Regions from separate parts of the Streptomyces sp. NPDC001530 genome, predicted to be linked through region 4. Evidence: riboswitches for the same ligand, from Rfam matches in the RefSeq annotation. Region 4 holds a riboswitch; each other region holds the start of a gene.
What was found. A riboswitch is a leader RNA that binds a small molecule or an ion and turns the genes downstream of it on or off. The one in region 4 is predicted to bind cobalamin.

Region 1 (5,069 bases), on a different contig from region 4:
TAGCCGGGGCCGAAGGCGTGGGAACAGCTGTGCCAGAAGGACTTTGCCGACCCATAGGTGGTCCATGGACGGCCCATGGACGCTCCATGGGTGAGACGCGATGATGCCGGGCCGCGCGCTCGCGGCCCGGCATCATCCGTACGTCATGGGTGACGCGGCGTCAGAAGTGCTCGAACTCCTAGAAGTCCTCGTCGAGATCGACCGTGCCCTCGACCGCGACCTGGTACGCGGACGGGCGCCGTTCGAAGAAGTTGGTCAGCTCCTGGACACCCTGGAGCTCCATGAAGGAGAAGGGGTTCTCGGAGCCGTACACCGGCGCGAAGCCCAGCCGCTGGAGGCGCTGGTCGGCGACGCACTCCAGGTACTGCCGCATCGAGTCGGTGTTCATGCCCGGCAGACCGTCACCGCACAGGTCGCGCGCGAACTGCAGCTCGGCCTCGACGGCCTCCCGCAGCATGTCCGTCACCTGCTGCTGCAGCTGGTCGTCGAAGAGCTCCGGCTCCTCCTTGCGGACCGTGTCGACGACCTCGAACGCGAAGGACATGTGCATCGTCTCGTCGCGGAACACCCAGTTGGTACCGGTCGCCAGGCCGTGCAGCAGACCCCGGCTGCGGAACCAGTAGACGTACGCGAAGGCCCCGTAGAAGAAGAGCCCCTCGATGCACGCGGCGAAGCAGATGAGGTTGAGCAGGAAGCGGCGGCGGTCGGCCTGGCTCTCCAGGCGGTCCAGCTTCTCCACCGAGTCCATCCACTTGAAGCAGAACCCGGCCTTCTCGCGGATGGAGGGGATGTTCTCGACGGCGGCGAACGCGGCGGCGCGGTCCTCCGGGTCGGGGAGGTAGGTGTCCAGCAGGGTGAGGTAGAACTGGACGTGCACAGCCTCCTCGAAGAGCTGGCGGGAGAGATACAGCCGCGCCTCGGGGGAGTTGATGTGCTTGTACAGCGTCAGCACCAGGTTGTTCGCCACGATCGAGTCGCCCGTCGCGAAGAACGCGACCAGACGGCCGATCAGGTGCTGCTCGGCGGGCGTCAGCTTCGCGAGGTCGGCGACGTCCGAGTGGAGGTCGACCTCCTCGACGGTCCAGGTGTTCTTGATGGCGTCCCGGTAGCGCTCGTAGAAGTCCGGGTAGCGCATGGGGCGGAGGGTGAGTTCGAAGCCCGGGTCGAGAAGGTTCTTCTCGGTCTTCTCCGAGGAGGAGGTGTCGGCGCGCAGCGCCGTCGTTGAGGGGTGGTGGTCGGGCGACGGGTGGGCGGTCATTACTGGCAGGCCTCGCAGGACTCGGGGTTCTCAAGGGAGCAGGCGACGGCGTCTTCGTCGGGAGTCGCCTGTACGGGGATGGGGGTCTGCGCCTGGGCCGCGCGGGCGATGCGGGTCGCCGGGCGGGAGCGCAGGTAGTACGTCGTCTTCAGGCCCGACTTCCAGGCGTACGCGTACATCGAGGAGAGCTTGCCGATGGTCGGCGTCTCCAGGAAGAGGTTCAGGGACTGGGCCTGGTCCAGGAACGGGGTGCGGGCGGCTGCCATGTCGATGAGGCCGCGCTGCGGGATCTCCCACGCCGTGCGGTACAACGCCCGTACGTCCTCGGGGATCCAGGCGAAGTTCTGCACCGAGCCGTTCGAGTCGCGCAGCGCCTCGCGGGTACGGGCGTCCCAGACGCCCAGCTCCTTCAGCTCGTTCACCAGGTACGAGTTGACCTGGAGGAACTCGCCGGAGAGCGTCTCGCGCTTGAAGAGGTTCGACACCTGCGGCTCGATGCACTCGTACACGCCCGCGATGGAGGCGATGGTGGCGGTGGGCGCGATCGCGAGGAGGAGCGAGTTGCGCATGCCCACCGCGGCGATACGCTCCCGCAGGGCCGCCCAGCGCTCCGGCCAGGTCAGCTCGACGTCGAAGTGGTCGGGGTGCAGCACGCCCCGGGCCGTACGGGTCTTCTCCCAGGCCGGCAGCGGGCCGCCCCGCTCGGCGAGGTCGGCGGAGGCCTCGTACGCGGCGAGCATGATGCGCTCGGCGATACGGGTGGACAAGGCCTTGGCCTCGGCCGAGTCGAAGGGCAGGCGGAGCTTGAAGAAGACGTCCTGGAGGCCCATCGCGCCGAGGCCCACCGGGCGCCACTTGGCGTTCGAGCGGCCCGCCTGCTCGGTCGGGTAGAAGTTGATGTCGACGACGCGGTCGAGGAAGGTGACGGCCGTGCGGACCGTCTCGTCCAGCCGCTCCCAGTCGATGTCGTCGCCGATGACGAATGCGCCGAGGTTCACCGACCCCAGGTTGCAGACCGCCGTCTCCCCGTCGTCCGTGACCTCCAGGATCTCGGTGCACAGGTTCGAGGAGTGCACCACATGGCCCGGCTCGGCCGTCTGGTTGGCGGTGCGGTTGGCGGCGTCCTTGAACGTCATCCAGCCGTTGCCGGTCTGCGCGAGGGTGCGCATCATGCGGCCGTACAGGTCGCGGGCCGGGATGGTCTTCTTGGCGAGACGCGCCTCCTCCGCCTTGCGGTACGCGGCGTCGAACTCCTCGCCCCACAGGTCGACCAGCTCGGGTACGTCGGAGGGGGAGAAGAGGGACCAGACGCCGTCCGCGTTCACCCGGCGCATGAACTCGTCCGGGATCCAGTGCGCGAGGTTCAGGTTGTGCGTACGGCGGGCGTCCTCACCGGTGTTGTCGCGCAGCTCCAGGAACTCCTCGATGTCGGAGTGCCAGGTCTCCAGGTAGACGGCGGCCGCGCCCTTGCGCCGGCCGCCCTGGTTCACGGCCGCGACCGAGGCGTCGAGGGTCTTCAGGAACGGGACGATGCCGTTGGAGTGCCCGTTCGTGCCGCGGATCAGCGAGCCGCGCGAGCGGATACGGGAGTACGACAGGCCGATGCCGCCCGCGTGCTTCGACAGGCGCGCCACCTGGTGGTAGCGGTCGTAGAGGGAGTCCAGCTCGTCCAGTGGGGAGTCGAGGAGGTAGCAGGACGACATCTGCGGGTGCCGCGTACCGGAGTTGAAGAGCGTGGGGGAGGAGGGGAGGTAGTCGAGGCGGCTCATGAGCCGGTAGAGCGCGGCCACTTCGTCTACGGAACGGGTCGTGTCGTCCTCGGCGAGACCGGACGCCACCCGCAGCATGAAGTGCTGGGGGGTCTCGATGACCTTGCGGGTGATCGGGTGCCGGAGCAGATAGCGGCTGTGCAGGGTGCGCAGGCCGAAGTAGCCGAAGCGGTCGTCCGCGGCGACGTCGATGAGGTCGTTCAGGCGGGCCGTGTGCAGGCGTACGAACTCGGCCGTGCGGTCGGCGATGAGGCCCTCGCGGTGGCCGACGGCGATGGACTCGGAGAAGGACGTGACGCCCTGCGAGGCGGCCTCCGCCGCGATACTGATCGTCAGCAGCCGGGCGGCCAGCCGCGAGTACGCCGGGTCCTCGGAGATGAGGCCCGCTGCCGCCTCCGTGGCCAGCTCGCGCAGCTCCGTCTCGTCCGCGCGGGCGGACCGGCCGCGCAGCGCGGCGGCGGCGACCCGGCCGGGGTCGGCGTCGGGGAGGTCGGCGGTGAGGTCGGTCAGGGTCCGCAGCAGCGCGGTACCGGGACCGTCCGTCTCCACCGGGGCCTGCTGCACGGAAGCGGAAGCTGTCGCCGGATCGGCTGGCGCGATGGTCACGTGGGGCTCTCCCTCGCTCGGCACGGGGCCTTGAGGAGGGCAGCGGGGCGCGCGGACACCGGTTGCGGGTACGCGTGCGTCCACCGGCCCATTCCACGAGGCCCGGACGTCGTCGGCGCCCGGGCCGGGTGGCCGGGCGCGCTGTCGACAGGTCCTCGGACTGAAACGAGTACGTGCAGGCGGGTACGCGAACACGCACAAGTACACCGTTGCGGGACAGTTCCGGATTCGCACCGGATTCCCCTGCGGCGACAGCGAGCATGAGCATACATCTTGTGTCGGGTTGCGGGAGCGCCCCCACATGTTGTGTCGTGTGGGCGTTGGGGGTGCCTATGGAGTCTGCTTACGCAGTGTGTCGGAGCGTCAACTCGTAGGTGAGCAGCAGGATGTCGTCGATGTCCGGGATGGGGTTCCAGTCGCGGTCGGGGGTGCGGGTGAAGCCGAGGCGTTCGTAGATGCGGTGGGCTGCGTGCATGGTGCGCTGGGTGGAGAGGACGATGCGGACGCAGCCGTCCGTGGCGCGTGCGCGGTCCACGCAGGCGCGGACCAGGGCTTCGCCTGCGCCTCTGCCGCGGGCCTCGAGTGAGACCGCGAGCATGCGGATCTCGGCCTCGCCGGGGCGGGCTATGTCGGCCATGGAGCCGCCTTGCGGTACGAAGGTGACGCCGCCGAGTACGCGGTCCTGGGCCACCGCGACGAGTACGTCGGCCGAGGCGGCCCGCTTGGCCACGTCCCGCAGCTCTCCCAGGTACTCGTCGCTCTCGCCGAAGTCGAGCAGGCCGTCTCCGAGGTAGGCCTGTGCGGTGATCTCGCCGACGGTGTCGTACTCTGCGGGCTGCGCCCGCCTGATTGCGATGTCCATGCGGGGGAGTGTGCCTGACGGGCACGGCGACGGGCCGCCGGATATTTGTCCGGGGACCCCGTCTTGTGGCGTCCGCGCGTGCGGCCCGGTGGTGGGTCGGGGCCGTGCCGGAGCATCCGTCCTCGGTCTGGCGCGGAATCGGTCGGGTTGGAAGGGGCCCGGCGGTGACGCGCCATCCGCTGCGGGCGGACGTTCCGGCACGTCCCCTTACGCCGGTGAGCGGCCGCGGGTGCGTCCGTTCTTCAGCCCGTCCGGCGTTTGAGGACGAGGCCGTTCAAGCCGATACGGGGGTCTGGGGGCGGAGCCCCCAGATACGGGACGGGTAGGGGCGGAGGGGGCGAAAAACCCACCCGCCCCTACCCGGCGCCGGGTGCCTAGTGAGCCGCGCCGGCCGTGGCCGGCGGAAGCTCCACCTCGACCCCCGGGTCGCCCGCGTCGGCCGTGTAGTCCGCCGGGGACGTCTCGTCGACGCCGTCGGGGGCCTTGAACGCCCGGAGGGCGAAGGTGAGGACGACGGTCACCGCCAGGTTCAGCACGAACGCCGTCAGGCCGATGTAGCCGATCTCCCCGATCC
Region 2 (5,069 bases), on a different contig from region 4:
CCCACGGCTCGCCCTCCTGGAAGTCGACGCCCGCTTCGACCAGCCGGTCCTGGAGCAGCCACTTTGCCTTGTCGGCGAGGCCCGCCTGGGTCTCCTCGGCGTTGGTGAAGGCGGAGACCCGGTAGCCCGCGAAGGCGTTGCCGCCGTCCGCGCGGGTGGCGGCGAGCAGCGCGGCGGGAGCGTGGCACACCACACCGAGCGGCTTGCCCGAGTCGAGCGCGAGGGTGAGGAGGCGGCCGGAGTCGGCGTTGACCGCGAGGTCCTCCATCGGGCCGTGGCCGCCGGGGTAGAAGACCGCCGCGTAGTCGTCCAGGTCCACCTCCTCCAGCTTGATCGGCTGCTGGAGCTCGGCGATCGACGCGAGGGCGTTCGCGATCCGGTCGGCGCCCTCCTGGCCGCCGTTCACCTCGGGCGCCAGGCTTCCCTTGTCCGCCGTCGGTACGACGCCGCCCGGCGTGGCGACGACGACCTCGTGGCCCGCGGCCTTGAACGCCTCGTACGGGGCGACGGCCTCCTCGGCCCAGAAGCCGGTCGGGTGCCGGGTGCCGTCGGCGAGCGTCCAGTAGTCGACGCCGGTCATCACGAAAAGGATCTTCGACATGGTACGTGTCTCCGAGAGTGCGGGCCCTGACGGACCGGGGGGGGTTTGGCCATACGGCGTCGTACGTCGTCGTACGTCGTCCTACGCCCTGACGCTCTGCGCTCAGATCGTCAGGGCGGCGATGTCCTCGACGGTATGCGGGTCCGCCATAGGTGACCAATAGGGAAGCCTTTTGCAGGCATAGGGCATCCAATGACCCCTCCGGGAATACGGCACGGGACCAAGGAGCGGTACCGAGGCGCGGAACTATCGCGCCACGGCGGCGCGCTGCTCCAGGATGCGCAGGGCCCGCTCGGCCCAACGGATGTTCTGCTGCTCGAAGGCGCGTCCCCCCATCAGCGTGAGATACGGGCCGACGCGCTCGGCCCCGGCCAGGTACTCGTCCTCGGTGCGCCCGTCGAGGAGCCGGGCGCGGATCCGGTCGTAGTGGGCGAGTTTGCCGCGAGCCCACTCCAGCCGTTCGGTGATCGCCGCCCGTACGGCCTCGTCGTTGCCCTCGTCGAGGGCATAGACCTTGACCATCAGCTCGTCCCGGATGGCCGTGGGCTTCGACGGCTCGGCCGTGAACGCGCGCAGTGCGCCACGGCCCGCCTCGGTCAGCGAGAACACCCGTTTGTTCGGCCGGCGCTCCTGCTGGACGAGCCGGGCCTCGATGAGCCCCTCGGACTCCATGCGGTCGAGCTCCCGGTACAGCTGCTGCGGGGTCGCCATCCAGAAGTTGGCCACCGACGCGTCGAACCCCTTGGCCAGGTCGTACCCCGACGCCTCACCCTCCAGAAGCGCGGCCAGGACCGCGTTGCGCAATGCCATGGCCCAAGGCTAGACGTCGCACACCCCCGCGACTAATCTGATCCGCACCTATTCAATTAGTTGAGTATGAAGGGCAGGCGTGATGCATTCCTTCCGCAAGGCCGTGGAGGCAGGAGACCTCGCCGCGATCGAGGAGATGCTGGCCGACGACGTCGTGTTCACCAGCCCCGTCGTCTTCAAGCCCTACCCGGGCAAGGCGATCACGGCGGCCATCCTGCGCGGCGTCTCGCGTGTCTTCAGCGACTTCCGGTACGTACGCGAAATCGCCGGTGCCGACGGCCGCGACCACGCGCTGGTCTTCCAGGCGAAGGTGGGCGACAAGGAGATCACCGGCTGCGACTTCCTGCACTTCGACGAGGACGGCAGGATCGACGACCTCATGGTCATGGTCCGCCCGCTGTCGGCGGCCCAGGCACTCTCCGCGGCGATGGGCGCGCAGTTCGAGCAGATCTCGCGGGAGGCGGCGGAAGCGTGATGGCCGTCGCCCGCACCGGGTGGCCGGGGTGTGAGGTTCGGGGTTTGACACGATTCCCCCCGGTTACCCGCGCGTTGTGACATCAACAACTTCCCAGCAGGAGCTCTTCCGGTTCCTGGAGGACCGCTTCGTCTGCGCCCAGGCCTGTACCGAATGCGCCCGGGCGTGCGCGCTGCGCGCGAGCCTCATGGATCCCGACGGGCCGAAGGAACAGCATCTCGTACGCCGCAAGGGCGTCTTGTGCGCGGAAGTGTGCGACGCGACCTGCCTCGTACTGTCCGAGCAGCTTCATCTGGACGAGAACGGCATCCGCGCACAGGTGGAGTGGTGCCGCGCCATCTGTCTGGAGTGCGCGCAGGTCTTCGACGGGTACGCGGGCGCGGAGGACGGAGCGAAGGCGTGCCGTGCCTGCGCGCAGGCGTGCACGGATTTCCTCGCCACCCTGGGCTCGGGTTCGTAGCCACCTCGGCCCAGGGCGGGACGCGGGTCAGGCCGGCTCGCCGAGCGGGCGTCCGGCGCGCACGTTCCAGCGACCTGCGCGGCCGCTGAACTCGGTGGCGGTCAGGGGCGGCACGTCGACGCGCCAGAAGGCCGCCTCCGGTGCGCCCAACACCCGTACCACCAGGGCCCGTACGACCTCGGGCTCCACCACCGCGACCGTCCGGCCCGAGAGGTGCGAGGCGGTGTCCAGCCACCCCGCCACGCGGTCGCAGAACGCCCGCACCGACTCCCCCTCGTGCGGCGCGGACCCGGGATCGGCCAGCCATCGAGCCACCGCCTCCGGCTCCTTCGCGCTCACCTCCGCCAGGGTCGCCCCGCGCCAGTGACCCACGTCCAGACCGGCCAACTCCGCCACGTCCAGGGCGCTTTCGAGGCCGAGCGCGCCCGCGGTCTCGCGGCATCGCACGGTGGGGGAGACCCACAGCCGTTCCGCGACCGGCACCGCACCCGCTGCCGCGCGCGCGAGCCGCACCCCCGCGGCATCCACCGGACATCCGTCGTCGAAGCGGGCCTCGCGCAGCGCCTCGCTGATCGCCGCTGAGATGAAGATCACTCGGCTCGTCATCCATCCACTTTCGTGAGTTCTCGTCTGCGAAAAACCTTGTGCGGTACGGGAACCGGTGGCGTCCCCGGGGCAAGGGGCGCACGGTGTGGCGCTCCGTGCGCCCTTGGCCGGATCCCGGCTTCGCGGTACGGTCGCGTCGAAATCGACGACGGTTCGGCGGAAGTCCGGTGGAAATCCGGCACGGTCGCGCCACTGTAAACCCAGCACGAGCCACTCCCGCCAGGGGCGGCGAAGGCTGGGCAAGTCAGACCCGCGGCCGTCGTCCTGTGCACCACCGAGATGGGACGCGAGTTCCCCAGGAGGTTCTGCCCCATGGCGCAGTCCGTCGCTCAGCCGACCGCCACCCCCACCGCCGTTCCGGCCAAGCTGCCGATCGGCGCGATCGCCCCCTGGGCGGTCTTCTTCGGCATCCTGATGCTGGTCCTGCTCTACTTCGTCGGCGCCGAACAGGGCGCCACCTCCCTCGTGTCCGGCGAGAACGTCCACGAGTGGGTCCACGACGCCCGCCACCTGCTCGGCTTCCCGTGCCACTGACTGGCGACGAGGAAACGTACGAGCTCATGAACTCAGCAACTGTCAGAAACCTTCTGGTGCGTGGCATGCTCGCGGGTCTCGCCGCGGGCCTGCTCGCCCTGGTCGCCGCCTACTTCCTGGGGGAGCCGCGGGTCGACTCGGCGATCTCCTACGAAGAGGCGCACTCCCACGAGCACGGCATGGAAGCCGTCTCCCGCACGATGCAGTCCACCGGCGGTCTGGCCACCGGTGTGCTCGTCTACGGGGTCGCGTTCGGCGGTATCGCCGCCCTCGCGTACTGCTTCGCGCTCGGCAGGATCGGCCGCTTCGGACCGCGGGCGAGCGCGCTGCTGCTGTCGGCCGCGGGCCTGCTCGCGGTCTACGTCGTGCCGTTCCTGAAGTATCCGGCCAACCCGCCGTCCGTCGGCGACCCCGACACCATCGGCAAGCGCACCACCCTGTACTTCCTGATGATGGTCCTCAGCGTGCTGCTGGCCGTCGCGACCGTGATCCTGGGCAAGCGCCTCGCGCCGCGCCTGGGCAACTGGAACGCCACGATCGCGGCGGGCGCGTTCTTCGGCCTCGCGATCGGCCTCGCGTACGCGTTCCTGCCGGCGGTGAACGAGGTCCCGAAGGACTTCTCCGCCACCCTGCTCTGGCAGTTCCGCCTCGCGGCCCTCGCCATCCAGCTGACCCTGTGGACCGCCTTCGGGCTCGTCTTCGGGTTCCTGGCGGAGCGGGTGCTGGCTCCGCGGCCGGCCACCGGGCGGAAGAAGGAGGTCGCCGCCGAGGCGACTCCCGTCGCCCACTGAGCGGATGAAGAGGGGCGGTCCCGGTCGGCCGGGACCGCCCCTCTCGCATGTCGTCGGCATTCCCAATTACTGAAACACGTTCTACGGTGTGCGCCGTCAGGTCGGCCTTGGGAGCCAGGAGGCGCCGTGCATCTCGAATACACGCCGGAGCAGCAGCGGTTGCGCACCGAACTGCGTGGCTACTTCGCCCAGTTGGTGCCGGACAAGGCCTACGCCCTCCCCCATGGCCCTCAAGGCATGGGAGGTGCCCCCATCGCAGACCCGGCCGCGCAGAAGCGCTTCTACCGCGACACCATCCGCCGCCTCGGCACCGACGGCTGGCTCGGCGTGGGCTGGCCCAAGGAGTACGGCGGGCGCGGGCTGAGCCCCGTGGAGCAGTTCATCTTCTTCGACGAGGCGGCCCAAGCGGGGGTCCCGCTCCCGCTGATGGCCCTGAACACCGTCGGCCCGACGATCATGCAGTTCGGCACGGAGGAGCAGAAGGCGTACTTCCTGCCGAAGATCCTCTCCGGCGAGATCGACTTCGCGATCGGCTACAGCGAGCCCGACGCCGGCACGGACCTGGCCGCGCTCAAGACGAAAGCCGTACGGGAGGGCGACGAGGCCACCGGCCACTACACGGTCAACGGGCAGAAGATCTGGACGACCAACGGCGACACCGCCGACTGGGTGTGGCTCGCCGTCCGCACCGACCCGGACGCCCCGCCGCACAAGGGCATCACCATGCTCCTGGTGCCGACCTCCGACCCCGGCTACTCCTGCACGATCATCAACACCCTCGCCTCGCACGAC
Region 3 (5,069 bases), on a different contig from region 4:
CCTGGACGCCGGCCGCCATGCCCTCGGCCAGGCCGGGCGCGTTGTACGCCAGCTCCCGGTACAGGGAGGCGAGACCCACCGCCGACAGGTCGTCGAAGTCGGGGGCGGTGCGGTGCGGGGCGGCCGACTCGATGAGGGTGGTGAAGAGGGAGAGCGTGCCGTCCCCGTTGTCGGCGAGTTCGAACAGGCGGGCGTGGTGCGGATAGTCCACGTGGGAGGCGGTGTTGACCTCCCAGAAGGAGCGGGCGGGCGTCGCGTGCGCGTGCGGGGTGATCCGGTTGACGTGGCTGTGGCCGTTGATCCACGCGACCACGTTCGGGAACCGGCTCAGCAGGGCGATGATCTCCGCTCCGTCGTGACGCGGCTCGTCCGTGCGGGCCGCGTCGGGACGTCGGGTCATGCTCGGACTGTGGTGGTGGCTGAACACCAGGAGATGGGCGTCGTGGGCACCGGGATTGCGCACGAGGCGGCCGTCCGCGTCGTAGGACCGGGAACTGTGCGCGGCCAGCGTCCGTTCCAGCCAGCGGAGTTGGTCGGTGTCGAGCGAACCCTCGTAGTGGCCGCTGCGGTACGTCGTGTCGATGCTGATGCCGATGACGTTCTCGGCGACCTGGAAGGTGTAGTACATCCGCTCGCCGTCCAGATGATTCTGCGTGTAGCCGTGTCCGACCGGGCCGGCCCCGGCATGGGCGGGGTCGAGATGCGCGGCCAGATAGTCGTGCGGGGTGCACAGCCGGCGTCGCTCGTCGGCCGTCACGGTCCGGGCCGAGGCGGCGTGCCTGCTCAGGATCGCCTTGAGCACCTCGCTCTTGGGGTCGTCGCCCGTGCGCATCGCGTTCGCGTAGGCGGCGGCGTCCGCGCCCGGGACCGACAGCAGCTTGCGGGAGCCGGCGGCGACGTCGTTCAGCGCGGGTGAGAGACAACCGCCGGGCAGCGCGTCGTGGTTGCCGACCGTGGAGTACCACGGGATGCCGAGCCCCGGGCTGGTCACCGGCCGGGTCGCGGCGTCGAGGAAGCCGGGGATCAGGGGCAGCCCGCGCCGCTTGTCCAGGTCGCGCAGGGCCGCGTCGTCCGGGTGCCAGTACAGGGGCAGCCCGGAGTTCTGGACCCCCTCGTACGCCGTTGGGTCACCGGTGTCGGGTGTGATCCGGCCGCCGCTCATCAGCGTGAGGAACCACTCCAGCTCGATCACGGAGTTGTTGTCGAAGTTGTCGCCCGTCGTCATCACGAACGCGGGCGGCAGACCGGTGTGCGGGCCCCCGCCGAGCGCGTTCACCTGCTCCACCAGCGCGACCGCGCCCGCCACGGTCAGCGCCTCCTGCGGACGCCACGCGGTGGCCGTGCGCGACCGCAGGAACTCCGTACGCAGCGGGTTCTGTACGTCGGTGAGGTGCAGGTCGGTGAACTGGACGAAGCAGGCCAGCGGGGTACGCCGGTCGTCGCGGCCGCTGCGAGGAGGGGCGAGTTCTCCCCGTACGGTCAGGGGCCAGCCGGGCCCCGAGACCAGTCGCCGGAAGGCGCCGGGGTGCGCGGCACCGCCGAGGCGGGCGGTCGTCTCCAGGGTGGTCGTCGCGTACGGTGCCGGCCGCCTGATGGTGCGGGCCGGCTGTCGGGCGACATCCCGTACGGCGGGGGACCGGCGCTGACGCGGCAGGAACGCCCCCGCCGTCCCGGATGCCCCGGCTGCCACGGCGGCGCCGGAGGTCAGCAGAAATCGACGGCGGTTGATGGTGGACGCTGGTTCGGTCCCGGCCATGGGGCAGCCCTCCGGTGCCTCCGAGTGACTCACTGAGCGGAACCACTCATTCAGGGCTCGGGGGCCCATGCGTGGCGCTGCCATGAACGCCGCGTGATGGCTTGCCGAAGCCAGTCGAACCCATGTACGTGGCCCCCTCTGTGAGGCCATGGACGCGGGTCAGGGAATCCGGTGCGAATCCGGAGCTGACGCGCAGCGGTGAGGGTGACGGGCGGGCATCGGCCACTGGACCCATGGAGTCCGGGAAGGCGCTTCGTCCGGGTGACCCCGAGTCCGAGACCTGCCGGCGGCTTCCATGGTCGTACGACGGCGGGGAAGCACCGTACGACCGGGCTCCGCGCTTGAGCCCTCGACGACTGGGGAACTCTCCGTGCCGTTCGCACCCCTGGCCCGCCATGCCGCCCTGCTCACCTCGGGCGCGCTGCTCCTGACCGGCTGCGGATCCGGCCCGTCCGCCGCGAGGTGCTCACCGAGGAGCTGATCGCGAAGGTGTACGGGGTATGGGCCGCCCTCACGCCTTCCGGGCCCGAAGACGGCCCGTACGTACGGTACTTGGGGACGGTGGGCTGAGCCTGCCGTAGGCAGATCCGCGCGGTCGCCGTGTCCTCCCCGGGTGCGGGTCCAGGGACCGATCCGCAGATCTTGAAACACGTACACATGTCCGGAATGGGCCCCACCTCCCTGCGCCCGGCCTCCGGCCCGCCTACGCTCACCTCGTGCTCCGTATCATCGACGCCCGAACGGGCGAGCCCACCGACGTCGCCCGCGCCCGCCGCAGCCTGGTCCGCGTCCACGCACGCGCGTCCGGGTTCGACACCACGAGCCTGCGGGTGCTCCTCGTCGCCGACCTCCTCGTACGGGCCCTGGAACTCGGCGGCACACCCGTCTGGGCGACCTTGAGTGCCGCGGCGGACCCGGCGGAACTCCGGGCGGGTGCCGCGGCGCTCGGAATCCGGCCGTTCGAGGACCACCGCGACGCCGCGACGGGCCCGGGCGAGGCGCAGACCATCGACGTACTCACCCAGGAGGCGGAGGGTGCGGCGACGGGCGGAGTGTGCGTCGCGGTCGCGCCGGTGGAACCCGCAAGCGGTCCCGTGGACGCCATCGTCCTGCGGCTGGCCCTGCTGGCGCACCGCAGGGACGAGCCGCTGCGGCTCGACGCGGGCACCCTGGGGGACGCCGACGACACACTCACGCGCTGGCGCGCCGCGGTCGCGGCCTGGGCGACCCAGCCGTCCCGGCCCGTCCCCGAGGACGTACGCCAACGGCTGCGCGCCGCCTGGGAGGACGACCTGGACGTACCTGGCGTCCTGCGCGTCCTGCGCTGGGTGGAGACCTCCGACGTGCCGGACGGCGCCCGCTTCGAGACGTACGCCTACGCGGACCGTCTCCTCGGGCTCGAACTCACCCGAGAGATCGGGGCGTCGCTGTGATGGCGCGCGCCGGAGCCGGCCCGCTGCGCAGACTGGTCGTCCTGAGGCACGCCAAGTCCGCCTGGCCCGACGGCGTGGCCGACCACGAGCGGCCCCTCGCGCCGCGCGGCCGCCGCGACGCCCCGGCGGCCGGGCGCGCGCTCGCCGGGGCCGACTGCCTGCCCGACCTGGCGCTGTGCTCCACCGCGGTACGCGCCCGGCAGACCTGGGAGCTGGCCGCGGCCCAGTGGGGCACCCCGCCGCCCGTACGGCTCGACCGGCGGCTGTACGGCGCGGACGTACCGGAGTTGCTGGAGGCGGTGCGCGAAGTCCCGGACCAGGTACGGACGTTGCTGCTGATCGGGCACAATCCGGGCCTGGAGGAGCTGGTCCTCGAACTGGCCGGGGACGGCCTGGACGACGCGCTGGAGGACGTACGGACGAAGTTCCCGACCTCGGCCGTCGCGATCCTCGCCTGGCACGGCACCAGCTGGCGGGAACTCGCCCCCGGCACGGCCCTGTTGACGGACATGATCGTGCCGAGGGGCAAGAAGTCCTGACCTACCGAGCCGAGCGGAAGGAAGCCCCGGCCCTCAGCCGACGTGGACCCGGGGCCTGCGCTCCGGGTCGGGCTCGGCGCGGCGGAGCACCTCGCGGGTGACCGGGGCGACCTCGCCGTCACCGAAGACGAGGAAGCGGACGAGGTGGCTCAGCGGGTTGCCCTCGGTCCAGTTGAAGTAGGCGTTCGGGACCTGGCCGGTGCGCTCGCGCAGCTGCATGAGCACGGCGGCGATGGTGTTGGGCACGGTCGCGCCCTGCACCCGCAGCCTGCGCACCCCGTGTTTCTCGTCGCCGTGCACCGCCAGGTCGGCCGTGAAGTCCGAGGAGTCGGTCACGAAGACCTCCAGGAACAGCACGGGACGGCCGTCGGGGATGTGGGTGCGCTCGCGCTGGCTGTACTCCTTGGCGCGGTACTCTCGGGTGCTGTGCTCCTGCGGCTCGTTGGCGATCAGCTGCAGGGGCCCGCTCGCCGCGGCTTCGTCGATGAACCGTGCCGCCGCCTCGTCGAACGTGACCTCGGCGGCGCGCAGTTCGAAGGCGCGGCGCACCCGCGACGCGAACGAGGTGCACAGGATGGCGACGATGAAGATCAATGCGATCTTGAGACCGTCGGGTCGCTCGATGACATTCGTGACCAGCGTGTACGCGAACACCGCGCTGATCGTGCCGAAGCCGATCGCGGCGCCCCGCCGGCCCCGCTGGTGCACGGCGACCGTCGAGGCGAAGGACGCGGAGAGCATCAGGACCAGCACACCGGTCGCGTACGCGCCGCTCTGGTCGTCGACGTTCGCGTTGAACCACAGCGTGATGAAGACCGCGGCCGCCATGAAGACCAGGACCAGCGGGCGCACGGCGCGGGTCCACTCCGGGGCCATGCCGTAGCGCGGCAGATAGCGCGGTACGAGGTTGAGCAGCCCGGCGAGCGCGGAGGCGCCCGCGAACCAGAGGATCGCGATGGTCGAGAGGTCGTAGACCGTGCCGAAGGCCTCGCCCAGGTGCTCGTGCGCGAGAAACGCGAGAGCGCGCCCGTTCGCCGAGCCGCCGCTCTTGAACTCGTCCTGGGGGATCAGGATCGTCGTCGCCAGGCTGGACAGCAGCAGGAAGCCGCTCATGATCACGGCGGCCGTGGTGAGCAGCTTGCGGGTGTCACGGATCCGGCCCGTCGGCTTCGCGTACGTGTCCGTCGGATCGCCCTTGACCTGCGGCATCACCGCCACACCCGTCTCGAAGCCGGACATGCCGAGCGCCAGCTTGGGGAAGACGAGGAGCGCCACACCGATCATCGCGAGCGGCGAGGAGTGCTCGGCCGTCATCGCGTCGGTCCAGTCGCCGATCTTGAC
Region 4 (5,069 bases):
AACGGTTTCCACGACACTGCCAACGCGATGGCGACGACCATCTCGACCGGCGCTCTGAAGCCCAAGACGGCGGTGGCCATGGCCGCCGTGCTGAATCTCGTCGGTGCCTTCCTCTCCGTGGAGGTCGCCAAGACGATCTCCGGCGGCATCATCAATGAAGAGGGCATACGCACCGAAGTGATCTTCGCGGCGCTCGTCGGCGCCATCCTCTGGAATCTGCTGACCTGGCTTCTGGGTCTGCCCTCCAGCTCCTCCCACGCACTCTTCGGCGGCCTGATCGGCGCCGCGGTCATGTCGGCCGGCTGGTCGTCGGTGAACGGCTCGACCATCGTCACCAAGGTGCTGATCCCCGCGGTCGCCGCGCCCCTCGTGGCCGGACTCGCCGCGATGCTGGCCACCCGGCTGACGTACAAGATCGGCGGTCGCGCCGAGGAGAAGGCGACCGCCAAGGGCTACCGCGCGGGCCAGATCGCCTCCGCCGGCCTGGTCTCGCTGGCCCACGGCACGAACGACGCCCAGAAGACGATGGGCATCATCACCCTGGCCCTGGTCACCGGTGGCGTGATCGCGCCGGACTCGAACCCCCCGATGTGGGTCATCGTGTCGGCCGGTACGGCCATCGCGCTCGGCACCTACCTGGGTGGCTGGCGCATCATCCGCACCCTGGGCAAGGGGCTGACCGACCTCGCGCCGCCGCAGGGCTTCGCCGCCCAGACCAGCGCCGCGACGGCCATCCTGGCCTCCTCGCACATCGGCTTCTCGCTCTCCACCACCCAGGTCTGCTCCGGCGCCGTGCTGGGCTCGGGCCTCGGCCGCAAGGGCGGTGTGGTCCGCTGGTCGACCGCGACGCGGATGTTCGTCGCGTGGGGCCTGACGCTGCCGGCGGCCGGTCTGGCCGGTGCGAGCGCCGAGTTCCTGACCAAGCAGGGCACGTGGGGCATCGTCGCCACGGGCGTGCTGCTCGTCGCCGGTGCCGGTGTCATCTGGACGCTGTCCCGCCGCCAGCCGGTCACCGTCGACAACGTCAACGACGTCGCCGCCGAGCCGGCGGGCGTCGTCACCGCGGCGATCGCCGCGGTCACCCCGCCGCCGGCCGGTCCGATCGCCGACGACCTCAAGACCACCATCCCGTCCCCGGACGCGGAGCCCACCCGCCCGGCCACGGTGTAAGGAACGAACAGCATGCACATCGACTGGGCAGCCCTCGCCTCCGTCTTCGGAGTCAGCCTCCTCACCACCGTGGCCCTCGTCGGCCTCTTCACCCTCGGCATCGTCGGCCTCTCGAAGCGCGAGTCGGCGTCCGCCCAGGGGGGCTCTGCCGCCCTCGCGGTCACCGGTGCGTACGTGTGCTTCGCCGCCTGTGCGGCGGCGGTGGCGTACGGGATCTTCATCATCGTGTCCTGAGCGCCGCACGGCCGTAGGGCCTGAGCGTTGCCGTCCGCCCTGTCGGGGCCGCCCTATGGGTGGTCCGGGCAGGGCGGTCGCATGTGTGCCTCCGGGGGGACGACTGAGGCGGGGAGGGAGTCCCTACCTCTGGGGCGTGCGGACCCTGCCGCTCGCAGAGCCATGTGGTGGAGCCGTCAACGCGGCCGTCAAGACGGTAGTCAAGAGTGCCGGTGTCGGTCGCTCCGGACAGCAGAGGGCCGTTGAAGAACCACGCACCGACACTGGGGGAAGCACTGAGGACCGCCAGTCTCGTGGCATTGTCCTCATGCCATAACTCTCAGGTTTCTCGCCCGTGTACGAGGCAAGCACCAGCAGGCCCTTCTTGTCGTACGGCCCCCTCACCTGGAGATCCGTGCCGACCTTCCAGCGGCACGACCTGCCCGTCGTCCCGCATCATCTCGCCGATGTACACGCCACTGTTCGGCCCCTCCCCGTTCGCCTCACGCTGGTCCGGTCTCCGTAGTGCAGGCCATTGCAGGGCGTCACACAGCACGTCCGCAATGCTCTCCTGCGTCATCACCTCCTGGGAGTGAATGCGCGGCACGAGGGGCGCACGAGGGGATCCCGTGCCTCCCGATGTGGGCCTCAGCACACTCCCCCGTCGCAGGTCAACAGCAAGTTGACGGGTCTTCCAACCCCGTGGTGGACTGCCGGAGCCAAGTACGGCGACAGGAGAGGAAGCCGGTGTGAGTCCGGCGCGGTCCCGCCACTGTCACCGGGGAAGGAAGTCCCCGGGAGCCAGGAACTCTCACCGCCGGTCTCGTCGAACCAGGGCGTGGACACCCTGAGTGAGGACATATCGCCATGCGCGGCTGCCCAAGTGCTTTGCGAGCGACGCAAGCGACACCAGCCACACCCCTGACGCGGAGGACGCGGACCACCGTTGTGCCCGACCTGACGGTCGGCTGAACCGATGCGTGCCGATCGCGTCTTCGCGTACGGCGCCGCCGCCGGCCTCCTCGGCGACCTGCTGCTCGGCGACCCCCGCCGGGGGCATCCGGTCGCCGCGTTCGGGCGGGCCGCGGGAGCCGTGGAGCGGGTGTTGTGGCGGGACCACCGCGGGTGGGGCGCGCTGCACACCGCCGTGTGCGTGGGCGGCGCCACCGGGCTCGCGGCGCTGGCCAGTCATTCCGTACGTCGATCCCGTACCGCCTCCATCGCGCTGACCGCCGCCGCCACTTGGGCCGTCGTCGGAGGGACCTCCCTCGGGCGCGAGGCCCGGGCGATCGGCGACGCGCTCGCCGCCGGCGACGTCGAGGTCGCCCGGGAACGGCTGCCGCATCTGTGCGGGCGGGATCCGCAGGCGCTGGACTCCGACGGGATCGCGCGGGCGGTCGTCGAGTCCGTCGCCGAGAACACCTCCGACGCCGTGGTGGGGGCCCTGGTGTGGGGGGCCGTTGGCGGTGTGCCCGGGCTTGTCGCCTTTCGGGCCGTCAACACGCTCGATGCCATGGTCGGGCACAAGTCCCCCAAGTACCGGCGGTACGGCTGGGCTTCCGCGCGGCTCGACGATGTCGCGGGGTGGCCGGGGGCACGGCTGACCGCCGTCCTCGCGACCGTGGCCGGGGGCGATCCGCGGGGCGCCGTGCGCGCGTGGCGTGCGGACGCCCGTAAGCATCCGAGCCCCAACGCCGGGCCCGTGGAGGCTTCGTTCGCGGGGGCGCTGGGGGTGCGGCTCGGGGGGACGCTCTCGTACGGGGGGCGGGTTGAGCACCGGCCCGTCCTCAATGGCGCGGGGCGCGCCGTCCAAGTCGACGACATCCAGCGGGCCGTACGACTGTCGCGCCGCGTGAGTCTGCTCGCGCTCGGCGTCGGCGTCGCCGCACGGGCCCTGACACGACGGGGAGGCACGTCATGAGCGGCGCACTGCTCATCGCCGGCACCACCTCCGACGCCGGCAAGAGCGTCGTGACGGCGGGGATCTGCCGGTGGCTGGTGCGGCAGGGCGTCAAGGTCGCGCCCTTCAAGGCGCAGAACATGTCGCTGAATTCGTTCGTCACGCGCGAGGGAGCGGAGATCGGGCGGGCGCAGGCCATGCAGGCGCAGGCGGCGCGCGTGGAGCCGACCGCGCTCATGAATCCCGTGCTGCTCAAGCCGGGCAGCGACCGGAGCAGTCAGGTCGTCCTCATGGGCAAGCCCGTCGGGGAGCTCTCGGCGCGCGGCTACCACGGAGGACGGCAGGAGCAGCTCCTCGGGACCGTGCTGGACTGCCTCGCCGAGTTGCGGGGCACGTATGACGCGGTGATCTGTGAGGGAGCCGGCAGTCCCGCTGAGATCAATCTGCGGCGTACCGACATCGTGAACATGGGGATCGCCCGGAATGCCCGGCTCCCCGTGCTCGTCGTCGGTGACATCGACCGTGGGGGCGTGTTCGCCTCGTTCTTCGGGACGGTCGCGCTGCTCTCGCGCGAGGACCAGGAGCTCGTCGCCGGGTTCCTCGTCAACAAGTTCCGCGGGGACGTGTCCTTGTTGGAGCCGGGGCTCGACATGCTGCACGGCCTCACCGGGCGTCCCTCCTACGGCGTCCTGCCCTTCCAGCACGGCCTCGGCATCGACGAGGAGGACGGGCTGCGGGTCTCCTTGCGGGGAGCGGTCCGGGAGTCGGAGGTCTCCTCCCCCGTCGGCGAGGACATCCTGCGAGTCGCGGTCTGCGCCATCCCCCTCATGTCCAACTTCACGGACGTGGACGCGCTGGCCGCCGAGCCGGGTGTCGTCGTGCGGTTCGTGGACCGGGCCGAGGAGCTGGCCGACGCCGACCTCGTCGTCGTCCCGGGGACCCGGGGGACGGTGAAGGCGCTGGAGTGGCTGCGGGAGCGCGGACTCGCGGCCGCCATTTCCAGAAGGGCCTCGGAAGGCCGTCCCGTCCTCGGTGTCTGCGGTGGCTTCCAGATCCTCGGCGAGCACATCGAGGACGAGGTCGAGAGCCGCCGGGGCCATGTCGAGGGCCTCGGACTCCTGCCTGTACGCGTGCGGTTCGCGCGCGAGAAGACCCTCACCCGGCCCGTCGGCGCGGCGCTCGGCGAGCGGGTCGAGGGGTACGAGATCCATCACGGCGTCGCCGATGTCACCGGTGGCGATGCGTTCATCTCTGATGACAATGGACACAGCCTGGACGGCTGCCGGGTCGGCGCCGTCTGGGGTACGCACTGGCACGGCTCGCTGGAGTCGGACGGATTCCGGCGCGCCTTCCTGCGCGAGGTGGCGGCCGCCGCGGGCCGTCGTTTCGTGCCCGCCGCCGACACGTCGTTCGGGGCGCTGCGCGAGGAGCAGTTGGACCGGCTCGGCGATCTGATCGAGGAACACGCGGACACGGACGCGCTGTGGCGGCTCATCGAGTCGGGCGCGCCGCAAGGACTGCCCTTCATTCCACCGGGAGCACCCGCATGAGCACAGTGTTGTTGTTGTCGACCGCCGACACGGATCTGCTGGCGGCCCGTGCCTCCGGCGCCCCGTACCGGATCGGCAATCCGACCCGGGTGGACGTCTCGGAGGAGCTCCCGGGGCTCATCGAGGGCGCGGACATCGCCGTCGTACGGCTCCTGGGGGGCAAGCGCGCCTGGGAAGAGGGCCTGAGCACGCTGAAGGCCTCGGGCATCCCGACCGTGCTGCTCGGCGGAGAGGCC

Region 1: another riboswitch for cobalamin. It lies ahead of ACFY0T_RS40205 (ribonucleoside-diphosphate reductase subunit alpha); the one in region 4 lies ahead of ACFY0T_RS32345 (cobalamin biosynthesis protein).
Region 2: another riboswitch for cobalamin. It lies ahead of ACFY0T_RS28885 (CbtB-domain containing protein); the one in region 4 lies ahead of ACFY0T_RS32345 (cobalamin biosynthesis protein).
Region 3: another riboswitch for cobalamin. It lies ahead of ACFY0T_RS22130 (hypothetical protein); the one in region 4 lies ahead of ACFY0T_RS32345 (cobalamin biosynthesis protein).

The regions. Positions count from the first base shown of each region.
Region 1 is NZ_JBIAVS010000025.1:66,058-71,126, reverse strand. It holds gene ACFY0T_RS40210 (ribonucleotide-diphosphate reductase subunit beta) at 179-1,135, opposite strand; gene ACFY0T_RS40205 (ribonucleoside-diphosphate reductase subunit alpha) at 1,258-3,633, opposite strand; cobalamin riboswitch at 3,739-3,911, opposite strand; gene ACFY0T_RS40200 (GNAT family N-acetyltransferase) at 3,977-4,495, opposite strand; gene mctP (monocarboxylate uptake permease MctP) at 4,870-5,069, opposite strand, start outside.
Region 2 is NZ_JBIAVS010000014.1:229,814-234,882, reverse strand. It holds gene ACFY0T_RS28910 (type 1 glutamine amidotransferase domain-containing protein) at 1-601, opposite strand, end outside; gene ACFY0T_RS28905 (PadR family transcriptional regulator) at 848-1,411, opposite strand; gene ACFY0T_RS28900 (nuclear transport factor 2 family protein) at 1,494-1,886, shown strand; gene ACFY0T_RS28895 (ferredoxin) at 1,963-2,346, shown strand; gene ACFY0T_RS28890 (histidine phosphatase family protein) at 2,374-2,952, opposite strand; cobalamin riboswitch at 3,067-3,225, shown strand; gene ACFY0T_RS28885 (CbtB-domain containing protein) at 3,265-3,486, shown strand; gene ACFY0T_RS28880 (CbtA family protein) at 3,513-4,277, shown strand; gene ACFY0T_RS28875 (acyl-CoA dehydrogenase family protein) at 4,404-5,069, shown strand, end outside.
Region 3 is NZ_JBIAVS010000010.1:242,730-247,798, reverse strand. It holds gene ACFY0T_RS22135 (TIGR03767 family metallophosphoesterase) at 1-1,756, opposite strand, end outside; cobalamin riboswitch at 1,869-2,060, shown strand; gene ACFY0T_RS22130 (hypothetical protein) at 2,473-3,189, shown strand; gene ACFY0T_RS22125 (SixA phosphatase family protein) at 3,186-3,728, shown strand; gene ACFY0T_RS22120 (amino acid transporter) at 3,762-5,069, opposite strand, start outside.
Region 4 is NZ_JBIAVS010000017.1:68,695-73,763, forward strand. It holds gene ACFY0T_RS32335 (anion permease) at 1-1,170, shown strand, start outside; gene ACFY0T_RS32340 (hypothetical protein) at 1,183-1,404, shown strand; cobalamin riboswitch at 2,072-2,215, shown strand; gene ACFY0T_RS32345 (cobalamin biosynthesis protein) at 2,360-3,304, shown strand; gene ACFY0T_RS32350 (cobyric acid synthase) at 3,301-4,833, shown strand; gene cobN (cobaltochelatase subunit CobN) at 4,830-5,069, shown strand, end outside.